Regions from separate parts of the Aquipuribacter sp. SD81 genome, predicted to be linked through region 4. Evidence: predicted binding sites of a transcription regulator. Region 4 holds the regulator's gene; each other region holds the start of a gene.

Region 1 (5,038 bases), on a different contig from region 4:
GGCCCGGGGTGAACATCTGGTCCGGGTCGACGAAGCCGGCACCCTGGACGAACGGGTCGGTCTCGGTGCTGCCGTCCGCCTCGACGATGTCGTCGGCGGTCGTCATCATCGCCGACTTCACCGCGCTCGGGTGCCACAGCGGGTTCTCGCCGAGGATGAGCGCGCCGAGACCGGCGATGTGCGGCCCGGACATCGAGGTGCCGGAGATCGCGTTGAAGTCGTTGCCGTTGTTCGGGCCGGGGGCCACGGCGGCGACGACGGCGACGCCGGGGGCGACGATGTCGGGCTTGATGATGTCGCTGCGCGAGGCGAGCGACGGCCCGCGCGAGGAGAACCCGGCGATCTGCGGGATCGGGGTGGGCTCGCCGCCGGTGGTGTCACCGGGCTCGAAGGCGACGGTGGGGGCGTCGGCGGACCCGACGTACTCCTTGATCTCCGCGCCCTTGACCTCGTCCACGTGGACCGTCGGGATGGTGTGGTAGTCGGGGTCGAGGCTGCCCTCGGTGACGTTCGCGAGGACCGTGCCGACGCCGCCGGCCTGGGCGACCGCGAGCGACTTGTCGACGCGGGCGATGACGCCGCGGTCGCAGACCACGACGTTGCCCTCGACGAGGGCGGGGTCGAGCGTGCCGGGGGTGCACAGGCTCGCCTGCACCGGGTCGGCTCCGGCGAGGGCGACCTCGCTCGACAGCACGGCCGGCGTGGGGGCCAGCGGGGCGGTGATGACGCTCGCGCCGAGGTACTTCGCGCCGTTGCCGAGCACGACCGTGCCCTCGTCGCGCTTGAACGTGGTCGCGCCGACGGTGGTCACCCACGGGCTGTTGTGCGCCGTGGTCGACTCGTTGGGGCCGGAGTTGCCGGCCGAGGCGGCGACGAAGACACCGGCGTTCGCGGCGTTGTAGAAGGCGAGCTCGACCGCGTCGACGACCGTCGTCGTCGTGCCGGAGATCGAGTAGTTGATGACGTCGACTCCGTCGACGACCGCCTGCTCGATCGCGCTGATGGAGTCGGCGGTGTAGCAGCCGCCGGTGTCGGGGTCGTCGTCCTCCCAGCAGACCTTGTAGACGGCGAGCTTGGCGCCCGGCGCCATGCCGGACCCCTCGCCGAGCTCGTTGCCGTCGACGGACATCGCGACGCCGTCGTTGCCCGCGGCCGTCGAGGCGGTGTGGCTGCCGTGGCCGTCGCCGTCGCGGGTGGAGACGAACTCGTGCTCGCCGCGGTTCTCCTCGTCGACGCTCGCGAGGAAGGAGTCGGCGAAGTAGCGGGCGGTGATGAGCTTGTCGTTGCACAGGTCGGCGCTGTCCCAGCCCTCGCCGAGCTCGCACTCGCCGCGGAAGACCGTGCGGTCGCCCTTGAGCATGTAGATCTCGCCGTCGCGGGTCCGGAACGGCTTCCCGACCAGCGGGTTGCGGCCGACGACACGGCCCTTGCCGTCCGTGCGCAGGCCGCTGCCCGTACGGAGCCGGTCACCGGCGAACGACGGGTTCTCCGGCCAGACACCCGAGTCGAGCACGCCGACGACGACGCCCTCACCCGCGGCGTCGGTGCCGCCGAGCTCGTCCCACACGCCGCCCTCGCCCGTCAGGCCGAGGAACTCCGGGGACTGCACGGTGTCGAGGGAGCGGACCTCGTTGGGCAGGACCGCGGTGACGCCGGGGAGGCCCGCGAGCTTCGTCGCCTGCGCGCCCTCCAGCTCGGCCGCGAAGCCGTTGAAGGCGACCTGGTAGGTGTAGGTGGGTTTGGCGTCGACCTCGTCGAGCAGCTCGGCCTGCTGGTCGGCGAGCCGGCCGGCGTAGCGGCGGACGTCGCGTCCGGTGACGTCGACGGCCTCGCCCTCGCGCGGCTTCGTTGCGGCGAAGCCGGGGATGCTGCCGTCGTAGGAGGCGACGGCGGGGTCGTCGAGGAGGACGACGTAGCTGCCGTCGTCGTACGGGAGGGGCGCGGCGGACGCGGGGGTGCTCGCGACCACGGCGGCGCCGGCGACGGCGGTGGCCGTCGCGACGAGGCAGGCGACGGCGCGCCTGCCCGTGGGAGTTCCTGTCACGGTGGGTGTCTCCTCGTGGAGGGAGGCGCGCAGCAGAGCGCGCGGGACCTCCGCACCTTTTGTCACCGATCGTTCGGCGTCAAGAAGTCAGGCTCAGCAGTTACACGCTCGTTATGTCGACGTGACTGTCGGTGAGCGGGTGACGGTTGAACGACCGAACCAGGACAAAGCGCCCAGCAGCGGCGACGGTTCGGTGAACAACGCCTGGACAAGGTGAGTACCTACCGGTCGGTAGTCACGATACGTCACCGACGGTGTGCGTCGGTTGTCCCGCGCTGGCGGTCACGTCTTGTGTTCGAACACGTGTTCGAGTAGTGTGTCTGCATGGCGGCGTTGGTGGTGGAGGTCCCTCGCTGGGATCCGCTGCCGGTGCGCCTGGCGTCGGCGGGGGCCGCGTTGGACGGGCTGGTGGAGCAGATCGAGCACGTGCAGGCGGCTGGTGCGGGTGTGCCGCAGGTCGCGGCTCGGCTGCGTGAGGTGGACCGGTTGATCACGCGGTGGCAGGCGGTGCGGCTGGCGCTGGTGCGGGCCGCGGACACCGCCGACGTCGCGTCGGGTTCGGGTGCGTCGGGGACGTCGGCGTGGCTGGCGGGCCGCTCGAAGACCAGCGGCGCCGCCGCGGCCGCCGACGTGGCGCTGGCCGGGGACCTCGCGACGTCCCTGCCGGTGACCCGGCAGGCGATGAGCGCCGGGGACGTGCCGCGGGAGTCCGCGGCGGTGATCGCGCGGACGATGCGGGACCTGCCCGCGGGGTTGTCCGCGGAACGCCGGGCGGCGGTGGAACAACGGCTGGTCGCCCGGGCGCGGGAGGTGTCCCCGGCCGAGCTGCGGCGCCTGGCGGCGCGGGCGGTCGAGGCGGCGCGGCTGTCGGCGCGGGAGGTCGCCGCGCACGAGGACCGTGTGCAGCGCTCGGAGGAGGAACGCGCGCGGGCTCGGACACGGCTGTCGTGGCGGGACAACACCGACGGCACCACCGACCTGTGGGCCACCCTGCCCAGCGCCTCCGCCGCGGTGCTGGTGAAGGCGGTGCAGCAGATGACCGCACCCCGCCGCGCGGGACGAGCCGAGTCGGACGGGCACAGCACCTCGACCGGACAGCAGGCCCCGACCGGGCAGCCGGCCCCGACCGGGCAGCCGGCTTCGACTGTGAAGCAGCCGGCCCGACCGGCGAGCGCGCAGGAGCGACCGACGGCGCAGGAGCGGGCGAACGAGCGGGGTCTGGCGTTCGCGGACCTGCTGGAGCACCTGCCGACCGACCGGCTGCACGGCAAGGTCGCCGCCACCGTCGTGGTCACGATGAGCCTCGCCCAGCTGCACGAGGCGACCGGGAACCTCGGCACCGCCCGCCTGGACACCGGACACGCGGTCTCGGCCGGGCAGGCCCGGCGCCTGGCGTGCGGGGCGGGCGTCGTACCCGCCGTCCTGGGTGGTGCCTCGCTGCCGCTGGACCTCGGCCGGGCCGGCCGGTTCTTCACCGAGGCCCACCGCACCGCCCTGGCCACCGTGTACGACACGTGCGCCGCCCGAGACTGCGACCGGCCCTACGCGTGGACCGAGCTGCACCACGAGGACCCCTGGGCCACCCTCGGCCCCACCGACCTGGCGAAGGCCGTGCCCCTGTGCGGGCACCACCACCGACGCGTCCACGACCCCACCTACCAGCACGCCGTCACCACCGACCGCACCGGACGGAAACAGGTCACCTACACCCGGCGGACATAGGCGGGATGACGCGACGTGCGACGAGGTTTGGTCCCGCCGGCGGCGGGTAGTGCTCCGGTACGCGGTGGGGACCGCGGGTCAGGGTCACAGGAGCGCAGGGGTTGTTGTGAAGGTCCCGGTCCCCACCGCAGTCACGTCCGGAGGGACCGCCCTCCGTCCGCTGGCGGGTGTCCGAGCGGTGCCCCACTCTTCAGCCGTGAGGCTCCCGTGGTGATCCCGAGACCGGACCGTCTGCTCGCCGACGTGGTCGGTTCCGCGGCCGACCTGGTGCAGACCGCGGTCGGGCTGGTCGGCCGGGCCGACACGCTGCTGACGCGCATCGACGCGCTCGTCGCGCGCGCCGAGGCCGTCCTGGCCCGCGCGGAGTCGGCGGCCGCGGCGGCGGAGTCCGCGGTCGAACGCGTCGGCGCGGTGACCGCCCACGCGCAGGAGCAGGTGGACCTCGTCCGCCGGGTCACCGGCAAGGCCGACCGGGTCGCGTCCGCCGCGAGCGGGGCGGTGCAGCGCGGCACGGCGCTCGTGGACCAGGTGGAGCCGATCGCCGCGGAGGCGCTGCCGGTCGCCCGCCGGCTCGTCGGCTCCATCGACACCGACGAGGTCGACGCGGCGGTCGCCGTCGTCGACCGCCTGCCCACCGTCCTGGCGGGACTGGACGGCGACCTGCTGCCGGTCATGCGGCGGCTCGAGCAGGTCGGCCCCGACGTCCACGCGCTGCTGGAGACCGTCGACGACCTGCGCCGTCTCGTCGAGGGCCTGCCCGGCATGGGGCTCCTGCGCCGCCGCGACGACGACTGAGCGGGGCCGTCAGGCCGCGCCGCGCGAGCGGTCGCGGCGCCGGGCCGCCGGTCCCTTCGCCACCTGGCGCGCCGTGCGCTGCAGCCGCACCTGCGCCTTGAGCGGCGGCAGGGTGAGCAGCTCCAGCACCGCGCGCTCGAGCGCGTCCTGCGCGTCCTCGGTCCGCTCCCCCGGCGCGACGTCGGCGCTGCCCTCGGCCCCCAGCGCCGTGACGACCGGGGCGATGCTGATGCCGTCCTCCCACAGGTCGACGACCCGCGGGTCCACGTACGACGCGCGCGCGACGCTCGGGGTGTTGCCGAGGTGCTCCGAGACCTCCCGCATGACCGCGGTGACCGTCCGCGCCCGCCGGGTCCGCGACAGGTCCTCGGCGGGGCCCGCGTCGGCGAGCGCGCGGGCCGCGAGCACGGTCGCGTGCCACGTGCGGAAGTCCTTCGCCGTGGTGTCCGGCCCGACGACCTCCTGCACGTAGTCGTT
Region 2 (5,038 bases), on a different contig from region 4:
TCTACCGCCTCGTGGTGGGTCGCCGCTCCTCGCGCGTCTGACCCGCCCCGCTCGAAGGCCCCGGTGACCACTCGGTCACCGGGGCCTCGTGCGTCCGGCCCACCGACGGCCGGCGCGACGGCGCAGCGTCAGTGCGCCATGTCCATGAAGCGCGAGTAGTGCCCCTGGAACACCACGGTGATCGTGTCGGTCGGGCCGTTGCGGTGCTTGGCCACGATGAAGTCGGCCTCGCCCGGTCTCACGTCCTTGTCGTAGGCGTCCTCGCGGTGCAGGAGCACGACCATGTCCGCGTCCTGCTCGATGCTGTTGTGGACCGCGACGCCGTTGGCGACGAAGTTGTGCTTGCCCACGACGGTCGCGTCGAAGACCGGCTCCACCCCGTCGCTCTCGATCTCCACGACCTCGTCCCACAGCAGGTCGTTGACGGCGTAGATCTCGAGCTCCGCGCTGTCGAGGAGCTCCGCCACCCGGGCGAGGCGCTGCCGGGACGGGGCGTGCTTCCACAGCCCGCTGCCGCAGAACTGCGTGCCCATCGCCGCCGCGAACTGACGGTGCGTCATGCCCTTCTCGGCGAGCACCTCGCGGACGTCGTCCCACACCTGGCGGGGCACGGTGTCCACGTTCGGGTTGCCCGGACGGTCGCGCACGATGGACAGCAGACGCCGCGCGTTCTCGCCCCGGTCGCCGTGGACACCGATCTCCTGCAGGAAGCGGCGCTGCTCGTCCACTCCCGAGACGTCGAGGGTCCACAGCTGTCGGTAGGTCCCCTTGCGGGTGGCCGTACGGAGCCGGGTCGAGATGCCGAACCGCAGGAGGAGCCGCGACACCCCGTCCACGAGGTCCCGGCTCGTGGACGCGTAGTAGACGCGGCCCCCGCGCCCGTCGCGCTGGACGGTCACGGAGCCGTCCGTGGCCCACAGGTGGCGCAGGAAGAGGGCGATCTGTCGTTTGGGCAGCTGGTGGACGGCTGCGGGCACGAACTTCTCGTGCGAGCGCAGCCCGAACAGCCCCAGCCCGTCGAGCCACTGCGCGACCGGGTTCCGGCGACCGTGCGTGAGGCGGTAAGGAGAGGGCAGGCGCAGGCTGGTGCACCGGGCGGACGGGTGGTCGTCCCGCACCGCGCTGATGCCGAAGTGGGTCGCCGCGTCGGTGACGGCGGCGAGATTGGCCTCGTCGACGCTCGCGTAGCGCAGCGGCTGCCTCCGCACGAACGACCCGTCGCCGAGCAGGTGGGCGAGCAGGACCACCTCGCGGTCGTCCCACGCCGTCACGAGCGACGGCGCCGGGACGTGTCGGGGGACGGCGACGCGCGAGCCCGGGCGCAGGTCACCGAGGGCGGTCCAGCCCTCGTAGGCCATGAAGGGGTGGTTGGCCGTCGCGCGCACCTCCTTGCCCGACGCCAGGCGCAGGCGGAACACCTCGCGCGTACCGGTGGGGAAGACGTGGGTGAGGTGGCGCGTGACGTAGCGGAGCGACTCGTCGAGCGACCACACCGGGACGTCGGTCGCCCCGGAGGCGTACAGCTCTCCCATCGTCGTCTCGGCGCCCGTGTCGGCGCGCAGCACCTTCGTGTCCGCGGTGAGGCAGCCGGACTCGCGCAGGTCGGACATCTGCGGCTTCTTGTCGGTGCGCTGCTCAGGGCCACGGTTCAGCTGGCTGATGGCGATGAGCGGCACCTCGAGCTCCTTGGCCAGCAGCTTGAGCGCGCGGGAGAACTCGCTCACCTCCTGCTGCCGCGACTCGACGCGCTTGCCGGAGGTCATGAGCTGCAGGTAGTCGACGACGATGAGGCGCAGGTCGTGCTGCTGCTTGAGCCGGCGGCACTTGGCCCTGATCTCCGGCAGGGACATGTTGGGGCTGTCGTCGATGAACAGCGGGGCGTCGTTGCTCTGACCGAGGACGCGGGCGATCTTCTGCCAGTCGCTGTCCTGCAGCTTGCCCGTGCGCAGCGCCTGCAGCTTGATGCCCGCCTCGGCCGAGATGAGCCGGGTCGTGATCTCGGTCCGGCTCATCTCCAGGCTGAAGATGACGGTCGCCATGTTGTGGTGGATGGCCGCCGCACGCGCAACATCTAGTCCCAGCGTCGACTTCCCTACAGCCGGCCTCGCCGCCACGACGATCATCTGGCCCGCCTGCAGCCCGTTCGTCAGCTGGTCGAAGTCGCGGAAACCCGTCGGCACGCCGTGCATGCCGTCGGGGCGGGACTCCATCTCCTCCAGCTCGGTGACGGTGTCCTGCATGACCTCCGACAGCGGCCGGTAGTCGTCCCGCGACTGCCGCTCGGTGACGGCGTACACCTCGGCCTGCGCCTGGTTGACGATGTCGTCGACCTCGCCGCCCTCCCCGGCGTAGCCCAGGCCGGCGATCTTCGTGCCGGCCTCGACGAGGCGGCGCAGGACGGCCTTGTCGCGGACGATGCGGGCGTAGTACGCCGCCGACGCCGCGGTGGGGACGGTCGCGACGAGGGTGTGCAGGTACGGCGCCCCTCCGACCCGGTTGAGCTCGCCGCGCCGACCGAGGACGTCGGCGACGGTGACGGGGTCGGCCGGCTCGCCGCGCCCGAAGAGGTCGATGACCGCCTCGTAGATCATCTCGTGCGCGGGACGGTAGAAGTCGAGGCCCTTGAGCACCTCGCTGACGTCGGCGACGGCGTCCTTGCTCAGCAGCATCGCGCCCAGCGCGCACTGCTCGGCCATCACGTCCTGCGGCGGCATCCGCTCCAGCCCGCTGGGACCGGACTGCGCCCCCGGACGCCCGTGCTCCAGGTCGACCGGCGTCTCCGCGATGCTCACGTCCCCATCCCTCCCCGGGGGTGCCCCCGTCGCCCTCGGCCGTCTCGCGACGACCGTCCGCGTGTCGCCCTCCGGTCTACGCCTTCCCCCGGACACATGGTCGTGCGGAGGCCGGCGACCCCCACGACGCCCTCGCTCCGAGGTGGTCCGGGGCGCGACGCTAGGGGGCCGCACCGCGACGCGCCAAGCCCGTCGTGCACAGGGCCTGTGGACGGTCTGGGGACGGCCGGACGACCGTGCAGCGCAACCGCAGGCCGCGTTGTCCACCTCTGTGGACGGCTCTGTGGACGACACACCGGCGCGCTCGCGACTTCTGCGACGATCAACGCTCTGACCAGCAGGAACACCCCCACCGGGGGTGTGGAGGAAAACTCGTGGCGCGGTGGACGGCGCGTGTCCACGCCTCGGGCGCGGAGGAGCGGCACGCGGTGTGCGGCAGAATCGCCCGGTCGCCGACCTGCGGCGCCCGGTGTCGGCCCGTCCGTTGTCCACACGCTGTCCACACCGTCCGACGACGAGAGCCGACGACCGTGCCCCCGCCCGAGACAACCGCTGGTCAGCCGGTGCCCGGCCCCGTGCCCGCGCCGCCCGCCGCCGGTCCGCGCGAGGTCCTCGCCCTCGCCGTCCCCGCGCTCGGCGCCCTCGTCGTCGAGCCGCTGTTCCTCCTCACGGACACCGCGATCGTCGGCGCGCTCGGGACCGAGTCCCTCGCCGGGCTCGGCGTCGCCTCCGCCGTGCTGTCGACGCTCGTCGGCCTCTTCGTCGTCCTCGCCTACGGCACGACCGCATCGGTCGCACGCCGCCTGGGGGCGGGTGAGCTCCGCCGCGCGCTCGCCGTCGGTGTCGACGGGTGCTGGCTCGCGCTCGGCACCGGTCTCGTCGTGGCGGTCGTCGGCGCCCTCGCCACACCGACCGTGGTCGCGGCCTTCGGCGTCGCCGACGGCGTCGCGGCCGAGGCGAGGACCTACCTCGCCGTGTCGATGGCCGGCGTGCCGGCGATGCTGCTCGTCCTCGCCGCCACCGGCGTGCTGCGGGGCCTGCAGGACACCCGCACCCCGCTCGTGGTCGCGGCGGTCGGTTTCACGTGGAACGCGGTCCTGTCCCTCGTGCTCGTGCACGGGCCCGGTCCCCTGCCCGCGCTCGGCATCGCCGGCTCCGCCTGGGGCACGGTGGTGGCCCAGTCGACGATGGCCCTGTGGCTCGTCGTCCTCGTGGTCCGCGGGGCCCGACGGCACGACGCACCGCTGCGCCCGCACGGCGCGGGCGTCCTCGCCGCCGCCCGAGGCGGGGTCCCGCTGCTGCTGCGGACGGTGACCCTGCGCGGCGCGCTGCTCGCGACCGTCGCCGTGGCCGCCACGACCGGCGCCCCCTCGCTGGCGGCGCACCAGGTCGTCTTCACGTGCTGGACGTTCGGGGCCTTCGCCCTCGACGCGCTCGCCATCGCGGCGCAGGCGCTCACCGGCCGCAGCCTCGGGGCGGGCGACGCCGAGGGCACGCGGGCGACGACCCGTCTCATGGTGCGGTGGGGGGTCGGTGGCGGCGCCGTCCTCGGCGGGCTCGTGGCCGCGGCCTCCCCGGTGCTGCCGTGGCTGTTCAGCGACTCCGCCGACGTCCGCGCCGGCATCACCGCCGGCCTGCTCGTGGTCGGCGCCACCGCACCGCTCGCGGGCTACGTGTTCGTGCTCGACGGCGTGCTCATCGGTGCGGGGGACGGCGCCTACCTCGCCCGGGCGGGCGTCCTCGCGCTGCTCGCCTACGCGCCCCTCCTCGCGGTCGTGCCGCTGGCCGGGCTTCGGGGGACGGTCGGGCTGGTCCTGCTGTGGGTCGCCTTCGCCGGCGGCTACATGGCCGCCCGGGCCGTCACGCTCGGGCTGCGGGCCCGCTCCGACGGCTGGCTCGTGCTCGGCGCCGGGTGACCGGACCGAACCCGACCCGCCCCGAACCCACCTCGAACCCGCTCCACGCGCACCCGGAGACGGCGGAGGGCGGCCCGCCGCAGCGGACCGCCCTCCTCCGTGGGGCGCGTGCCGACGTCAGCCGGCGACGACCTCGACGTCCACGCTCGCGGTGACGTCGGGGTGCAGGCGCACCTGCACCGTGTAGCTGCCGAGGGACTTGATCGGCTGGCCGATCACGACCTTGCGGCGGTCCACCGACGGCGCGCCCGCGGCCTCGAGGGCCGTGGCGACGTCGGCGGGCGTGACGGCGCCGAACAGGCGGCCGCTCGCGCCGGCCTTGGCCTGCAG
Region 3 (5,038 bases), on a different contig from region 4:
GTCCTGACGGTCGGGTACCAGCTCGCCGAGGCCGTCCGGTCCCACGAGCACGTGTCGATGTCGACGGCGCTCACGCGCGCGCAGGAGATGCTCGACCTCGTCGGCATCCCGCAGGCGAAGTCGCGGCTGCGGTCGTACCCGCACGAGTTCTCCGGCGGCATGCGCCAGCGCGCCATGATCGCGATGGCCGTCATCAACCGGCCGGACGTGATCTTCGCCGACGAGCCGACGACCGCGCTCGACGTGACGGTGCAGGCGCAGATCCTCGACACCCTCCTCGAGGTCAAGGACGCCGTCGACGCGGCCATCGTGTTCATCACCCACGACCTCGGCGTCATCGCCGGCATCGCCGACCGCGTCCTCGTGATGTACGCGGGGAAGCCGGTGGAGACGGCGGGCGTCGAGGAGGTCTTCGCCCGGCCCCGCATGCCGTACACCGCCGGCCTGCTCGGCTCCGTGCCGCGCACCGACATGATCGGCGAGCGGCTGCGCCCCATCGAGGGCACGCCGCCGTCGCTCATCCAGCTGCCCGAGGGCTGTCCGTTCCGGCCCCGCTGCCCGCTCGCGGTCGAGCAGTGCCGCACGAGCGAGCCGCCGCTGTACGAGACCGACCGACGCGACCACCACGCCGCGTGCCACCGGTGGGAGGAGGTCGCGACCTACGAGGACGCGACCGCGATCTTCCGCTCGGACGCGGCCACCACAGGGAGCGCCCCCGCATGAGCACGACCACCAGCCCGGTGCCGAGCCCGTCGGGCACCGACCCCGCGACGGGCGGGCCGGGCACGAAGCTGCTCGAGGTCGACGACCTCGTCATGAACTTCCCCGTCCGCGGCGGCGGGCTGCTGCGACGGACGGTCGGGCACGTGCAGGCCGTCAGCGGCGTGTCCTTCGCGGTCGACGCGGGGGAGACCCTCGGCATCGTCGGTGAGTCCGGCTGCGGCAAGTCGACGACGGGTCGCGCGGTGCTGCAGCTGCACACGCCCACGTCGGGCTCGGTGCGCTTCGAGGGCCGCGAGCTCACGACGATGTCGACCCGGCAGCTGCGCCCCGTGCGCAAGGACCTGCAGATCGTCTTCCAGGACCCGTACGCCTCGCTCAACCCGAAGCTCCCGGTCAACGACATCGTCGGGGAGCCGCTGAAGATCCACGGCGAGTGGGGTCGGCAGTCCGGCCCCGAGCGCGTCGCGGAGCTGCTCCGGCTCGTGGGCCTGAGCCCCGAGCACGGCAACCGCTACCCGCACGAGTTCTCCGGCGGGCAGCGCCAGCGCATCGGCATCGCCCGCGCGCTCGCGCTCGAGCCGAAGATGCTCGTGCTCGACGAGCCCGTCTCGGCCCTCGACGTGTCCGTCCAGGCCGGCGTCATCAACCTCCTGGAGGAGCTCCAGGAGCGGATGAACCTCGGCTACCTGTTCATCGCGCACGACCTGTCGGTGGTCCGGCACATCTCCGACCGGGTCGCCGTCATGTACCTGGGCCGGATCGTCGAGGTCGCCGAGCGCGACCGGCTGTACGGCTACGGCAAGCACCCGTACACGCGTGCGCTGCTGTCGGCGGCGCCGGTGGCCGACCCGTCGCGGGAGCGCGGGCGCGAGCGCATCACGCTGACCGGCGACGTGCCGAGCCCGCTCAACCCGCCGAGCGGGTGCCGGTTCCGGACGCGCTGCTGGAAGGCGCAGGACGTCTGCGCCACGGAGACCCCGCCGCTCGCGGAGGTCGCACCGGGGCACCGGGTGGCGTGCCACTTCCCCGAGGACGGGCCGACCGGGTTCTGAGGGCCGGCTCGATCGCTCGGGGGTGCGTCGGGCGCGCCTCGTAGGCGGGCTCGGGCGTCCTGGCGCGGCGTATCCTCTCGGCGTCCGCGCGTGCCGAGCCGGTGAAGGGTCAGCTGGGCGCGTGACCGATGTCCGGCAGGCGGCGGCTGCTCGGCGGCTCGGCGGCGTCGACGCATGCCACCGGAGCCATGGGCGGGTGCAGTTGGTGTGCCCGAATACCTTGCGTTCGAACACGTGTTCGAATAGTGTGTCTGCATGGCGGCGTTGGTGGTGGAGGTCCCTCGCTGGGACCCGCTGCCGGTGCGCCTGGCGTCGGCGGGGGCCGCGTTGGACGGGCTGGTGGAGCAGATCGAGCACGTGCAGGCGGCTGGTGCGGGTGTGCCGCAGGTCGCCGCTCGGTTGCGTGAGGTGGACCGGTTGATCACGCGCTGGCAGGCGGTGCGCCTGGCGTTGGTGCGGGCCGCGGACACCGCCGACGTCGCGGGGTCCTCGGGTGCGTCGGGGACGTCGGCGTGGCTGGCGGGCCGCTCGAAGACGAGCGGCGCCGCGGCGGCCGCGGACGTGGCGCTGGCTCGGGACCTGGCGGAGTTCCTGCCCATGACCCGGCAGGCGATGAGTGAGGGGGACGTGCCGCGGGAGTCCGCGGCGGTGATCGCGCGGACGATGCGGGACCTGCCGCCGGGGTTGTCCGCGGACCGCCGTGCGGCGGTGGAACAACGGCTGGTCGCCCGGGCGCGGGAGGTGTCCCCGGCCGAGCTGCGGCGCCTGGCGGCGCGGGCGGTCGAGGCGGCGCGGCTGTCGGCGCGGGAGGTCGCCGCGCACGAGGACCGTGTGCAGCGCTCGGAGGAGGAACGCGCGCGGGCGAGGGCGCGGTTGTCGTGGCGGGACAACACCGACGGCACCACCGATGTGTGGGCGACCCTGCCGAGTGCCTCCGCGGCGGTGCTGGTGAAGGCGGTGCAGCAGATGACCGCACCCCGCCGCGCGCGCACCAGCGCCACGCACTCGCCGCAGCACGCGGCCCCTAATCACGCGGCCCCGCAGCACGCGGCCCCGCAGCACGCGGCGCCGCAGCAGGGGGCGCCGCAGCAGGGGGCGCCGCAGGAGGGAGCGGGAAGGCCGGTGACCGCGCAGGAGAGGGCGAACCAGCGGGGCCTGGCGTTCGCGGACCTGCTGGAGCACCTGCCGACCGACCGGCTGCACGGCAAGGTCGCCGCCACCGTCGTGGTCACGATGAGCCTCGCCCAGCTGCACGAGGCGACCGGGAACCTCGGCACCGCCCGCCTGGACACCGGCCACGCCGTCTCGGGCGGACAGGCCCGGCGCCTGGCGTGCGGGGCCGGGCTCGTACCGGCGGTCCTGGGTGGTGCCTCGCTGCCGCTGGACCTCGGCCGGGCCGGCCGGTTCTTCACCGAGGCCCACCGCACCGCCCTGGCCACCGTGTACGACACGTGCGCCGCCCGAGACTGCGACCGCCCCTACGCCTGGACCGAGCTGCACCACGAGGACCCCTGGTCCACCGGCGGCACCACCGACCTGGCGAAGGCCGTGCCCCTGTGCGGGCACCACCACCGCAGGGTCCACGACCCCACCTACCAGCACTCGATCACCACCGACCGCACCGGACGCAAACAGGTCACCTACACCCGACGGACGTAGACCGAGCGGGGTGCAGGGCCGGCGGAGCGCGCCGAGCGTGCGACGCCGAGTGGGCGACGAGGTGAGCGGGCCGCCGGGGGAGCAGTGCCGTGGCGTCGCGGTGCCGTGGCGTCGCGGTGCCGTGGCGTCACGGTGCCGTGGCGTCGCGGCGTCGCGCTGCTGGCGTGACGTGGGGGCTACAGCGCGCCGCCGACCTGGGAGCCGACGACGAAGGTGAGGAGCATGGCGAGCAGGCCGACGCCGACGTTGCGCAGGACGGGCCGCACCACGGGCGCGCCGCCGAGCCGGGCGCTCAGGAAGCCGGTGATGGTGAGCGCGACCACGACGGCGGCGACGGTGACCGGCACCCGCGCACCGGGGGAGGGCAGCACGATGGCGAGCAGCGGCAGCAGCGCACCGACGGCGAAGGACACGAGCGACGCGAGTGCGGCCTGCCACGGGCTGACGAGCGCCTCGGCGTCGATGCCGAGCTCGATCTCGGCGTGCGCACGGAGGGCGTCGTGAGCCGTCAGCTCGACCGCGACCTGCTGGGCGGTCTCGTCGCTCAGGCCCTTGTCCCGGTAGAAGCCCGCGAGCTCGGCGAGCTCCTCGTCCGGTGTCTCGCGCAGCTCGCGGGCCTCCTTGGCCAGCAGCGCACGCTCGGTGTCGCGCTGCGTGCTCACCGACACGTACTCGCCGCCCGCCATCGACAGCGCGCCCGCGACGAGCGCGGCGACGCCCGCGACGAGCAGCGTGGGCCGGTCGGTCGTCGCCGCCGCGACCCCGACGACGAGCCCGGCGGTCGAGACGATGCCGTCGTTCGCGCCCAGCACACCGGCCCGCAGCCAGTTCAGCTTCGCGTTCACCTGGGCGAGGCTCGTCTCCTCCGCGTGCAGCGTCGCCGCGGCGCCGGCGGGGGTCGCGCCGACCGCCGACGTACCGCCGGCCGGGGCCGCGTCGGGCGGGGTCCCGCCTGCCGGGGTCGCGCCGGTCGGACTCGCCGCCTCGGAGCTGCTCGCGGGCCGGTCGCCGCTCATGCGTCCTCCCGGCCGAAGCCGGTGCAGAGGCACACCTCGTTGCCGTCGGGGTCGGCGTACACCCACCAGGCCGGGGCGTGCGTGTCGTCGAGCAGCCGGCCGCCGGCCGCCTCCACGTCCGCGCGCCGCGTCGCGGCCTCGGCCAGCGTGCCGACGCTGACGTCGACGTGGAGCCGGCCGCGCGTGCCCGCGGGGGCCGCCGGCGTGGGCGTCGACTGGAACCACACCGCCGGTCCCCGGCCCGCGGGGTCCACCAGCACGTCCTCGCCCTCCGGCCCGGCGTACCCGAGCGCGGCGCGCCAGAACGGCGCGACGCGTGCCGGGTCCGCGGTGTCGACGCCCACCTCGACGAGCTGCGACTGCGGCGGCAGGTGCGTCGCACCGCGTCGCGCGGCCACGTCCTCGATGCGGTGGGCGAGCTCGATGTCGAGCTGGGTGACCCCGCCCTCGCTGTGCGTCGACAGCGCGAAACGCACCCGCTTCCACCGGATGTCCGCGTCGGGGTGGTGGTCGACGAGCTCGGCCTCGTCGAAGGCGTCCGCGACCAGCCCCACCGCGGCCGGCACGTCGGGCGCGTCGAAGCGGGCG
Region 4 (5,038 bases):
GGACCGGTCTCGACGTCGGCAGCCCCTTCGACTACCGCCGCCAGGCGATCCTCTACGTGGCCGCGCACCTGCCGCCGCCGGGCCGTGACGGCCACGGGGAGCCGCTGTGGGACGAGCTCGTCGCGCTCGTCGAGGCCGCGGGCGGTCGCACCCTCGGCCTGTTCTCCTCGCGCCGGGCCGCCGAGCGGGCCGCGGAGGTCGTGCGCGCGCGCACCGACCTGCCGGTGCTGTGCCAGGGCGACGACGCGGTGCCGACGCTCGTCCGGCAGTTCGCCGACGACGAGCCCACCTGCCTCTTCGGCACGCTCGGGCTGTGGCAGGGCGTCGACGTGCCCGGGCCTTCGTGCAGCCTCGTCGTGCTCGACCGGGTGCCGTTCCCCCGCCCCGACGACCCGCTCGCGCAGGCCCGCACCGAGGCGGTCGCCGCCGGCGGCGGCAACGGGTTCATGACGGTGTCGGTCGCGCACGCCGCGACCCTGCTCGCGCAGGGCGCGGGACGCCTCGTGCGCAGCACCGCCGACCGCGGGGTCGTCGCCGTCCTCGACCAGCGCGTCGTGACCCGCCGCTACGGCGACGCGCTCCTGCAGGCGCTGCCGCCCATGTGGCGGACCACGGACCGGGCGACGGTCCTCGCGGCGCTCGAGCGGCTGCGCGCCACCGCCGGTTCCGCCGGCGACGCACGGGCGGCTACCGGCTGACGGCGACGCCGGACGGCCGGTCCGTCGCGCTCCCCACGAGTGCCTGCAGGACCGCGGCGACGGCGGGCACCCGCGCGAGGTCGGGCGTCGTCACGGCCACGACCCGCCGCCGCGCCACCGGGTCGAGGGGCACCGTGACGACGTCCCGGTCCGCGACGTGGCTGCCGGCGAGCCCGGGCAGCAGCGCGACGCCCAGCCCCTCCGCCACGAGCCCGAGGACCGCGACGTAGTCGTCGGTCTCGTACCGCAGCCGGGGCCGGAAGCCCGCGGCGGCGGCGAGGTCGACGAGGTGGCCCCGGCAGCGCGGGCAGCCCGCGATCCAGTCCTCGTCCGACAGCTCGGCGACCGCGACCCGGTCGCGTCGCGCCCACGCTGTGTCGCCCCGCACCGCGAGCCTCACCTCGTCGAGGAGGAGCGGCGCGACGTGCAGGCCGGCCAGGTCCGACACGCGGTCGGTGCGGTCGGTGCCGTCGGTGCCGTCGGTGCCGTCGGTGCCGTCGGTGAGGTCGTAGGAGAAGGTGACGACGACGTCCGCCTCGCCGTCGCGGACGAGCCGCACCGAGTCCGGCGGCTCGACCTCCTGCAGGGCGACCTGCAGCCCGGGGTGCGCCGCGCGGAGCGCGGCGAGCGCACGCGGGACGAGGCGCGCGGACGCCGACGGGAACGCGACGAGGCGCACGGTCCCCGCGGCGAGCCCCGCGACCGCCTGCACCTCACGCTCGGCGACAGCGAGCAGCGCCTCCACGGCGACGGCGTGGCGGGCGAGGACGCGGCCGGGCTCCGTCGGCCGCGAGCGGCGGCCGACCCGCTCGACGAGCGCGGTGCCCATGACGCGCTCCGCCCGGCGCAGCTGCTGGCTCGCCGCGGGCTGGCTTACGCCCAGCCGCCGGGCGGCCGCCGACACCGAGCCCTCCTCGGAGACGGCCCGGAGCAGTCGCAGCACGTCGACGTCGAGGGGCAAGGGCGGCAGCCTACGACGACCCATAAGCCCTGTGGATGGGTCGCGGAAGAACCTGCTGCTTGTGGCATGACCGCGGCGGTGGGCACGCTGTCGGGGTGACGACCTCCGCGTGGGCACCGGCTCCGGGCTACCTCAACGCCTCGACCCTCGGGCTGCCTCCGCGAGCCACGGCGACGGCCGTGCACGAGGCGGTCGACGCGTGGCAGGCCGGGCGGGCGTGCGCTGTCGCGTACGACCGCCACGTCCAGGCCTCGCGGCGCCTCTATGCGCGGCTCGTCGGCGTGGAGCCGTCGTGGGTGGCGGTCGGCTCGCAGGCCTCCGTCCTCGTCGCCGAGGTCGCGGTGGCCCTGCCCGACGGGGCGCGGGTGCTCACGGTGGCCGGCGAGTTCAGCTCGGTGTGCGGGCCCTTCGAGGCTCAGGCCGGGCGCCGGGTGAGCGTTGCGGCGGTGCCGCTGGAGGACCTCCCGGAGGCGACCGAGCGGCTGCGGCCCGACGTCGTCGCCTTCTCGCTCGCGCAGTCCGCGGACGGGCGGGTCGTCGACGCCGACGGGGTGCGTGCCGCCGCGACGGCGTGCGGTGCGCTCACGGTGTGCGACACCACGCAGGCCGCCGGCTGGCTCGACGTCGACGCGGCCGCGTGGGACGTCACGGTCTGCTCGGCCTACAAGTGGCTGTGCGCGCCCAGGGGCAGCGCCTTCCTGACGGTCCGCCCCGCCGTGGCCGACCGCCTCAGCGGCCACAACGCCGGCTGGTACGCCGGGGAGGACGTGTGGGGGTCTGTCTACGGCCCCGGGCTGCGCGTCGCCGCCGACGCGCGGCGCTTCGACGTCAGCCCCGCGTGGCTCGCGTGGGTCGGCACGCAGACCTCGCTCGAGGTGCTGCTCGACCTGCCGGTCGACGTGCGCCGCCGCCACGGCGCGGACCTCGCCGACGCGCTGCGCGCCCACCTCGGCTGGGAGCCGGCGGGCCGTCCCGTCCTCGTGGTGCCCGACGCGGACGGCCGCGTCGTCGCCGCCCTCGGCGACGCCGGGGTCACGGTCGCCAGCCGCGCCGGTCGCGCGCGGGTGTCCTTCCACCTGTGGAACGACGGCGACGACGTCGACCGCGCCGCGGACGCGCTGTCGGCCGCGGGAGCAGCGGCGCTCGCACGGACCCCGGTCTGAGCGCGGCGACGCCTCCGACGCCTCAGACGCGGCGGAGGACCGCCGTCACCCGACCGAGGACGGTCGCGTCGTCACCCGGGATCGGCGTGTAGAGCGGGTTGTGCGGCATGAGCCACACGTGCCCGTCCCGACGCCGGTACGTCTTGACGGTCGCCTCGCCGTCGATCATGGCGGCGACGATCTCGCCGTTCTCCGCGACGGGCTGCTGGCGCACGACCACCCAGTCGCCGTCGCAGATCGCGGCGTCGACCATCGAGTCGCCGACGACCTGCAGCAGGAAGAGCGTGCCGTCGCCCACGACCTGACGGGGGAGCGGGAAGACGTCCTCGACGACCTCCTCGGCCAGGACGGGTCCGCCGGCGGCGATGCGGCCGACGAGCGGCACCATGCTCGCCTCCGGCATCGGGCTGCCCTCGTCGTGGGCGCCCGCACGCCAGGCCCCGGGCTCCTCGGCGGCCTCCGGCTCGACGACCGCCGTGACGTCGCCGGTCGGGGCCGGACGCCGGCGCGCGTCCTCGGGCCCGACGACCTCGATGGCCCGCGGGCGGTGCGGGTCGCGGCGCAGGTAGCCCTTGCGCTCGAGCGTGGCGAGCTGGTGGGCGACGCTGCTCGGGGACGTGAGGCCGACCGACTCGCCGATCTCCCGCATCGACGGCGGGTACCCGCGCGTGCGGACGGCCTCGCGGATGGTCTCGAGCACCCGGCGCTGGCGCTCGGTGAGCCCTTCCAGGTCCTGCCCTGCCATGTCGTCCTCCGTCGTCCTCGCCGGGGGTTGTGTCCGACCCCCGGGGTCTCCTCGGTGCGTGCCGCTGACCCGTCGTCCGGGTGATCAGGACGCTAGGAGGTCGAACACGTGTTCACAAGCACCGCGGGCGGCGTGTCGCCGTCCGTCGAACACACGCTCGACAAACCCTCGACCTGAGGTTAACGTACAGACGTTCGAAGGCGCGAGCCCCCACCGAACACCTGTCCAGAGGAGGAACCGATGAGCACCACCGCCGCCGCCCCGCTCCGCCCGACGCTCCACCGCGCCCCAGGCCGCCGTCCGGCCCTCGTGCTCACCCGGCGCGGCCGCGTCGTCGTGCGCGCCCTCGCGTGGGTCGCGACCACAGCCGCAGCGGCGCTCGCGGTGCTGCTCGTGTGGGTCGCGGCGGCGTCCTTCGTCGCCCCCGGGGCCTCCGCCGGCGACGGCCGCTCCGGCGTCGTGTCCGGGGTGGGCGCGACCTCGGTCGACGCCGACGCGGTCGGTGCGGTCAGCGTCGTCGTCGACCCGGGCGACACGCTGTGGTCGCTCGCGCGCGACCACGCACCCGACCGGGACCCGCGTGCCGTCGTCCACGACGTGGTCCGGCTCAACGAGCTCGCCTCGAGCACGGTGCTCGCCGGCGACCGGCTCCTCGTCCCCACCCGCTGAGCACCACGACCCCCGGCTGACCTGCAGGAGCGGGTCGGCCACGGGGAGATGCGTCCCCGAGGGCGGCGCCGCGACCCGACGACACGCCGTCGGAAGGCGGCGCCGCCCTCTTGCGTTGTCGGTGGTCGCTGCTACCGTTGCCACAACATCTAGTAGTTACACCCGTGTGGTTCATCCACATCTGGTCCACAGGTGGTCCACACGGTGAGGTGCCGTCGTCAACAGGTACCGCACAGGTCCGTCCACAGGGGCGGGGGAAGGGGGTGCGTCGTGCGCTGCCCGTTCTGCCGGTTAGGCGACTCCCGGGTCGTCGACTCCCGCACGGCGGACGACGGCACGGCGATCCGCCGCCGGCGTCAGTGCCAGGACTGCGACCGTCGCTTCACGACCGTGGAGTCGGCGAGCCTCACCGTCGTCAAGCGCTCCGGCGCGACCGAGCCGTTCTCCCGGGAGAAGGTCCTCTCGGGCGTCCGCAAGGCGTGCCAGGGCCGGCCCGTCTCCGAGGACGACCTCGCCCTTCTCGCGCAGAAGGTCGAGGAGGCCGTCCGCCAGACCGGGGCGGCCCAGGTGGACGCCCACGAGATCGGGCTGGCGATCCTGGGGCCGCTCCGCGAGCTCGACGAGGTCGCCTACCTCCGCTTCGCCAGCGTGTACCGGGCCTTCGAGTCCCTCGCCGACTTCGAGGAGGCGATCACCCTCCTCCGCGTCGAGCGCGCCGCCCACGAGCAGCAGCCCGAGCAGCAGTGCGCGCACCAGCAGCAGACCGCACCCGCACCCGTCCAGAGCACCGTCCGCACGCCGT

What was found. Region 4 encodes LexA, which represses DNA repair genes until DNA is damaged. Its sites were predicted from a motif close to TCGAACANNTGTTCGA; they were not measured.
Region 1: a site for LexA is predicted at 2,340-2,355, ahead of WAA21_RS01380 (HNH endonuclease signature motif containing protein). Genes of this name have one in related genera too.
Region 2: a site for LexA is predicted at 2,881-2,896, ahead of WAA21_RS13820 (replicative DNA helicase). Genes of this name have one in related genera too.
Region 3: a site for LexA is predicted at 2,002-2,017, ahead of WAA21_RS11595 (HNH endonuclease signature motif containing protein). Genes of this name have one in related genera too.

The regions. Positions count from the first base shown of each region.
Region 1 covers NZ_JBBAYJ010000002.1:35,510-40,547, forward strand. The annotation lists gene WAA21_RS01375 (S8 family serine peptidase) at 1-2,044, opposite strand, end outside; gene WAA21_RS01380 (HNH endonuclease signature motif containing protein) at 2,369-3,766, shown strand; gene WAA21_RS01385 (hypothetical protein) at 3,977-4,561, shown strand; gene WAA21_RS01390 (DNA topoisomerase IB) at 4,571-5,038, opposite strand, start outside.
Region 2 covers NZ_JBBAYJ010000023.1:5,620-10,657, reverse strand. The annotation lists gene WAA21_RS13825 (GlsB/YeaQ/YmgE family stress response membrane protein) at 1-41, shown strand, start outside; gene WAA21_RS13820 (replicative DNA helicase) at 129-2,714, opposite strand; gene WAA21_RS13815 (MATE family efflux transporter) at 3,356-4,708, shown strand; gene rplI (50S ribosomal protein L9) at 4,826-5,038, opposite strand, start outside.
Region 3 covers NZ_JBBAYJ010000017.1:54,186-59,223, forward strand. The annotation lists gene WAA21_RS11585 (ABC transporter ATP-binding protein) at 1-723, shown strand, start outside; gene WAA21_RS11590 (ABC transporter ATP-binding protein) at 720-1,775, shown strand; gene WAA21_RS11595 (HNH endonuclease signature motif containing protein) at 2,031-3,434, shown strand; gene WAA21_RS11600 (VIT1/CCC1 transporter family protein) at 3,611-4,450, opposite strand; gene WAA21_RS11605 (4a-hydroxytetrahydrobiopterin dehydratase) at 4,447-5,038, opposite strand, start outside.
Region 4 covers NZ_JBBAYJ010000019.1:49,942-54,979, forward strand. The annotation lists gene WAA21_RS12370 (ATP-dependent DNA helicase) at 1-698, shown strand, start outside; gene WAA21_RS12375 (LysR family transcriptional regulator) at 688-1,659, opposite strand; gene WAA21_RS12380 (aminotransferase class V-fold PLP-dependent enzyme) at 1,755-2,822, shown strand; gene lexA (transcriptional repressor LexA) at 2,845-3,567, opposite strand; gene WAA21_RS12390 (LysM peptidoglycan-binding domain-containing protein) at 3,808-4,236, shown strand; gene nrdR (transcriptional regulator NrdR) at 4,507-5,038, shown strand, end outside.